Rheinheimera salexigens: one gene and its partner. The protein of the gene in region 2 interacts with the protein of the main gene of each other region in a pairwise test. Links are inferred from orthologs where the notes say so. Each region holds a gene or a part of one and is shown on either strand. Other genes may lie near its edges.

What was found.
Region 1: the proteins of purT (region 2) and ispA interact in binary tests that used the Escherichia coli proteins (3 or more experiments, as listed by UniProt). The link is inferred for Rheinheimera salexigens from one-to-one orthologs.

The regions. Positions count from the first base shown.
Region 1 is NZ_MKEK01000001.1:1,478,544-1,481,776, reverse strand. What follows is about bases 49-2,949. They hold ispA ((2E,6E)-farnesyl diphosphate synthase), read left to right. Parts: upstream 49-1,005; coding sequence 1,006-1,893; downstream 1,894-2,949. Other genes in these bases: dxs (1-deoxy-D-xylulose-5-phosphate synthase), read left to right, coding at 1,908-2,949; pomA (flagellar motor protein PomA), read right to left, coding at 49-559. In the rest of the region: more of pomA, read right to left, coding at 1-48; more of dxs, read left to right, coding at 2,950-3,233.
Region 2 is NZ_MKEK01000001.1:2,058,888-2,062,219, forward strand. The notes cover bases 186-3,185. They hold purT (formate-dependent phosphoribosylglycinamide formyltransferase), read right to left. Parts: upstream 2,298-3,185; coding sequence 1,074-2,297; downstream 186-1,073. Other genes in these bases: BI198_RS09365 (FecCD family ABC transporter permease), read right to left, coding at 186-219; gndA (NADP-dependent phosphogluconate dehydrogenase), read right to left, coding at 2,294-3,185. Also shown: more of BI198_RS09365, read right to left, coding at 1-185; more of gndA, read right to left, coding at 3,186-3,332. UniProt on the Escherichia coli protein: Involved in the de novo purine biosynthesis. Catalyzes the transfer of formate to 5-phospho-ribosyl-glycinamide (GAR), producing 5-phospho-ribosyl-N-formylglycinamide (FGAR). Formate is provided by PurU via hydrolysis of 10-formyl-tetrahydrofolate.

The DNA of each region.
Region 1 (3,233 bases), 580 kb from region 2 along the record:
TTAATAACGCCACGGCCATGGCGGGGCCTATGGCTTTAGGATCGTCCATATTGGATAGCATAGCGACTAAACCAACTAAGGTACCTATCATACCCATTGCGGGGGCAACTTCACCTAAACCTTTAAATACGCCAATGGCAATTTCATGGCGCTTTTCAGTTAAGCTGATGTCTTTTAACATGGTTGCTCGTACCACGTCAGCGTCATGGCCATCCACCAACATATTGACGCCTTTTTGCATAAACTGATTGGGTATCTCTGCTTCTTCTAAAGCTAAGAACCCGCCTTTTCGTGCTGAGTCTGCAAGTTGCACCGCTTTTTCAATTAGTTCTTCTGGCGGCTCAATTTTATACATAAAGGCTTTCGCTGCTGCTTTAGTTGAATCAAAAAACTGACCTAAAGTAAATTTAGATACCACCACAAAAATAGAGCCGAGCACCACGATTAATATAGAAACAGTATCATAAAAAATACCGACATTACCGGCACTGCCTAACACCATAGCCATAATGACAAAACCTATGGCGCCTAACATGCCAACAATGGTTGCTATATCCACGTATAATCTCCTTTACCCAATTACTGCTACAGCGTGTTTGTACGCTAGTTTATATCAGTGCATTACACGTTATCGACAACAACAACGAATGTTTAAGTATAAAATACATTAATTTATACATTTAAGCTTTCACTTCTGCCTTATGATTGACCATAATAGTGTGCTGAAGATAAGTTTTCACACATTTTCCGAGGGCATTAATGAGTAAAAAAAAGCCGACTTAAGCCAGTTTGAACAAACTTTGTCAGAACTTGAGCTAATAGTACAACAATTAGAGCAAGGTGATTTGTCACTTGATCAATCTTTACAACAATTTGAACGCGGCATCACCCTCGCAAGACAAAGCCAACAATTATTGCAAGCTGCCGAGCAAAAGGTTCAAGTGTTAATGCAACAACAGCAACAAGAAAGCTTATTGCCTTTTGATGCCCCTGCAGGAGAGTAAGGTGTCAACAAAAAATTTAGCGTTATACCAACAAAGAGTAGAACGCCATTTACAGCAGTTTTTGCAGCAATATCCTGAAACTGAACCTAAATTATTACAAGCCATGTCTTATAGCTTGTTAATGGGTGGCAAACGTATTCGGCCATTTTTAATCTATAGCTGCGGTACTCTGTTAGGGGCCAGTCTAGAAGATTTAGATGGCCCCGCTGCGGCAATTGAAGCGCTGCACAGTTACTCATTAATTCATGACGACTTACCGGCGATGGATAATGACGATATGCGCCGTGGCAAACCCACTTGTCATAAAGCTTTTGATGAAGCTACAGCTATATTAGCCGGTGATGCTTTGCAAACTATGGCGTTTGAAGTATTAAGCCAACATCCCTATCAACAGGTTGATGCCAAAAACATAGTGGCAATGTTGCAACATTTTAGCCGTGCGTCAGGCTACAGCGGTATGTGTGGTGGCCAAGCAATTGATATTATGCAAACCAATCAGCCTACTACAGTTAGTCAATTAGAACGCATGCACCGCTTAAAAACTGGGGCGCTAATTGAAACTACGGTACGGTTAGCTTGGCATTGCAGCCCTAAACAAGATCCTACAGAATTAGACAGTTTGTTGCGTTTCGCCTCAGCACTAGGACTAGCATTTCAGGTGCAAGATGATATCCTCGATATAGAAAGCGATAGCCAAACATTAGGAAAACCGCAAGGTTCAGATAGCCTAGCGAATAAAGCAACCTACCCAATGTTACTTGGTTTACCCCAAGCAAAAGCAAAAGCACAACAACTTTATCAAGATGCACTTAATGCGTTAGCATCATTACCTTATAATACCGATGAATTGCGCCAGTTTGCGCAGTATATAGTCGACCGCAGGTTTTAATACAGGCAAAGAATATGGCGTTAGAAATTAACGATTACCCGTTATTAGCGAAAGCAAATCTTCCAGAGCAACTCAGACAGTTGCCCCAAGAGCAATTACCGGCTTTAAGTAAAGAGCTACGGCGTTTTTTATTGCACTCTGTTAGCCAAAGTAGTGGTCATTTTGCTTCTGGCCTGGGCACTGTTGAACTTACGGTTGCACTACATTATGTCTATAACACTCCGTTTGATCGGGTTATTTGGGATGTTGGCCATCAGGCCTATCCGCATAAAATTCTTACTGGTCGTCGAGAACGGATGCAAAGTATTCGTAAAAAAGAGGGCTTACATCCTTTTCCTTATCGCGAAGAAAGTGAATACGACGTCTTAACTGTGGGCCATTCTAGCACGTCGATTAGTGCAGCTTTAGGTATGGCGATTGCCGCTAAACAAGCACGAAACCAGCGTAAAGTGGTGGCCGTTATTGGTGATGGCGCTATTACCGCCGGTATGGCTTTTGAAGCTATGAACCACGCCGGTGAAGTCCGACCAGACATGTTAGTTATCTTAAACGATAATGAAATGTCTATTTCTGAAAATGTTGGCGCGTTAAACCGTTATTTTGCTCGGATATTATCAGGCAACTTTTATACTAGCTTACGTGAAGGCGGTAAAAAAATTCTGAGTGGTGTTCCGCCTTTACACCAATTAGCCAGTCGGGCTGAAGAGCACTTTAAAGGCATGGTGACACCGGGTACCTTTTTTGAAGAATTAGGTTTTAATTATATTGGCCCTATCGATGGTCATGATGTTGTCGGTTTAGTTAATACCATTCGTAATATGCGCAACTTGCAGGGACCACAGTTACTGCATATTGTAACGAAAAAAGGTAAAGGCTATGCGCCAGCTGAAGCGGATCCTATAGGCTTTCATGCCGTATCTAAGTTTAACCCTGACGATAATCAGCAACCCGCTAAAAAAGCGAGCTTACCTACTTTTTCTAATGTGTTTGGTGCTTGGATTTGCGATATGGCAAAACAAGATGAGCGCTTACAAGCCATAACACCGGCTATGCGTGAAGGCTCGGATTTAGTGAGGTTTTCTAAAACCTTTCCGCAGCGTTATTTTGACGTCGCTATTGCAGAACAACACGCCGTAACGTTAGCAGCAGGTATGGCCATCGAAGGTTTAAAACCGGTTGTGGCTATTTATTCCAGTTTTTTACAACGCGGTTATGATCAACTGATCCACGATGTAGCTTTGCAAGATTTAGATGTGCTATTTGCTATTGACCGAGCCGGTATTGTCGGTGCAGATGGCCCAACCCATCAAGGCGCATTTGATATAAGCTTTATGCGTTGT
Region 2 (3,332 bases):
TAAACCGGCTCCGACTAAGCAGGCACTTAGTAAACGCGGTAAGCGAATTTGCCAAATAACCGTATCGGCAATAGTGTTTTGGGGTGCTTGGGACAGTAAAACCTTCAGCATGTCGGCAAAACTGATGTCAGCAGTCCCTAGCAACAAACTAGCGAACACACTGGCTAGCAGTAATAGAGCAATAAAGCCAAAAAATGCTGAGGAGTGTTGTTTTAGCATAGTTATCGCACCTGCTGAAACGGCGTAGATGCTGCTGTTGGATAAAACATGACTTGCGGCTTGGCCAATTTAGTATGCTGATACACTTCGCAAGGTAATCCAAACACTTGCTGCAAAATAGCCGGCTGTAATACTTGTGCTGGGCTACCAAAGGCTATTTGCTGGCCTTGATTAATTAATAACAGCTTATCGCAATATAAAGCGGCTAAATTAAGGTCATGCAAACAGGCCAAGACACTCACTTTTAATGCGCTAATAAGTTGTAAGATTTGATGTTGATATAATACATCTAAGTGGTTTGTCGGTTCGTCTAGCAATAGTAATTCTGGCTGCTGAACTAAGGCTTTAGCTATATATAACCGTTGTTGCTCACCGCCAGACAAGGTTTCTACTTGCTGATTAGCTTTAGTGGCAAGACCCACCGTGGTTAAGGCCTGACTGACCCGAACTCGATCATTATCGGTATTGGCTTGATACCAGTTTTTATAAGGTAATAAGCCCATTGTGGCCACTTCTTCTGTGGTTAGCGCAAACATGGGGCTAACAGTTTGCGCGACAACAGCAATTAATTTGGCTAAATTATTTTGGCTATAACTGGTTAACGGCTGCTGTTTAAGCATTAGTTGCCCCTGCTGCGGCAGTACTGCTCGTTGCACCACACGCAACAATGAGCTTTTACCAGCACCATTGGGGCCAATAACACCAATAAACTCGGCCTTATTTAGGCTGAAATTGATATTATTTAATACCGTTTGACCGCCTAGTTGTAAGCCGACATTTCTTAGCGTTAACAAGCAGGTCTCCAATACCGATAGCCTTTAACACAGACTTTAACATTGCCTTTAACATAGGTGTCAGTCATGCAGGGTTACACTAAGCTTACTTATCACTTGTACGGCTTTATCTGTAGCAGATTGCACGTTGTCTGCTAACGCTAATGCCACCCCCATTCTACGTTCGCCTTGCACTTCTGGCTTAGCAAAAATACGCAACTCAGTATCAGCTAACTTTAACGCTTCGGCCATACCATGGTATTGGATATTGGCACTGTGCCCGCTAACTAATAACACTGCAGAAGCGGCTGGACCATATTGCTTAATCGTTGGGATTGGTAAACCTAAAATGGCTCTGGCATGCAGGGCAAACTCGCTGAGCTGCTGAGAAATTAACGTGACCATACCGGTATCGTGAGGCCGAGGTGAAACTTCGCTAAACCAAACTTCATCACCTTTCACAAAAAATTCGACACCAAAAAGACCGAATCCGCCTAGGGCTTGGACAACTTTTTTTGCATAGTACTCAGCTTTTTCAAGTGCGGCAACCGACATACCTTGCGGCTGCCAGCTTTCGCGATAGTCACCCCGCTCTTGACGATGACCTATTGGCTGGCAAAATTGAATTCCCGAGATACTATTCACAGTAAGTAAGGTTATTTCATAATCAAACTCAACTAAGCTTTCAACTATCACCCGGCCTTTACCCGCTCGACCGCCTTCTTGGGCATATTGCCATGCTTGTTCTAAGCCTGAGGCATCACGTAATATGGTTTGGCCTTTACCCGATGAGGACATAACGGGTTTAACAACACATGGATAGCTAATAGCCTGCACGGCCGCATAAAAACCGGCTTGATCACTGGCAAATTGATAAGCGGATGTGGGCAGTTGTAATTGCTCAGCAGCTAGTTGGCGAATACCTTCACGGTTCATGGTTAAACTGACTGCTTTGGCACTAGGCACTACGTTAAACCCGCTTTGCTCTAATTCTAATAATACCGAGGTGGCAATAGCTTCTAGCTCCGGCACAATAAAATTAGGCTTTTCAGTTATGACCAGTTGGCGTAACGCAGCATTATCTAACATGGATAATACAACTGCTTTATCAGCTACTTGCATTGCGGGTGCATTGGCGTAGCGATCGACAGCAATGACTTCACAGCCATAGCGCTTTAGTTCGATACACAGCTCTTTGCCTAATTCGCCAGCGCCTAATAATAAAACTTTAGTGCTGCTGATGGTGCCTGGAGTACCCATTGTTACGGCTTGTGTTGCGGCTTTTGATACGACTGGTTTGGTCATTTAATTTTCACCATAGGTCTATTAGTTTGGTTCCATTCAACATGATACTGCCGGCCTTTAGCTTTATCAGTACGTTCAAAAGTATGAGCACCAAAAAAGTCACGCTGGCCTTGTAATAAATTTGCCGGTAACACCGCGGTACGATAAGAGTCGTAATAACTAAGAGCCGAGCTTAACGCTGCCACCGGTATACCGGCTAAGGTGGCATTGGCCACCGCTTTGCGCCAATTTTGCTGATATTTAGATATTTGTTTGGCAAAGAACGGATCGAGCAATAGGTTTTCAAGCTCATCATCTCGTTGATAAGCTTGACTAATAGATTGTAAAAACACGGCTCGAATAATACAGCCTGCACGCCATATTTTGGCAATTTCAGCAAAACACAATTTCCAGCCATATTCGACAGCTGCAGTTTTCATTAAGTTAAACCCTTGGGCATATACGCATATCTTGGCGCAGTACAAGGCGTCATGTAATGACTGGATAATATCTTGTTTTTCGGCCGCTGATATAACATTTTCAGCAGGACCTGCCAATACCGTAGCGGCTTTAACCCGCTCAGATTTTAACGCCGATATTGCGCGTGCATAAACAGCTTCGGCAATGGTCGGCGCTGGGCTACCTAATTGTAAGCTACTTACTGCCGTCCATAAGCCAGTGCCTTTTTGCGCCGCTCTATCCATAATGACATCGACTAAAGGCAAACCGGTCTCTGAATCTTTGGTCGCTAATACTTCGGCACTTATTTCGATTAAATAACTATGTAATGGGCCATCGTTCCATTGCTTAAATACCGCCGCAATTTCTGCCGCGGGCATATGTAAAATATCCCGCATTACTTGATAGGCTTCACATATAAGCTGCATATCGGCATATTCAATACCGTTATGAACCATTTTTACATAATGCCCCGAACCACTTGGCCCTATGTATACTGCACAAGGCTCACCCTCTTTCACTGGATTGCCCGGTTCAAAGCGCTCAATCGGCTCGCCGGTTTTTGCATCAACTTTTGCTGCTATGGCTTGCCATATT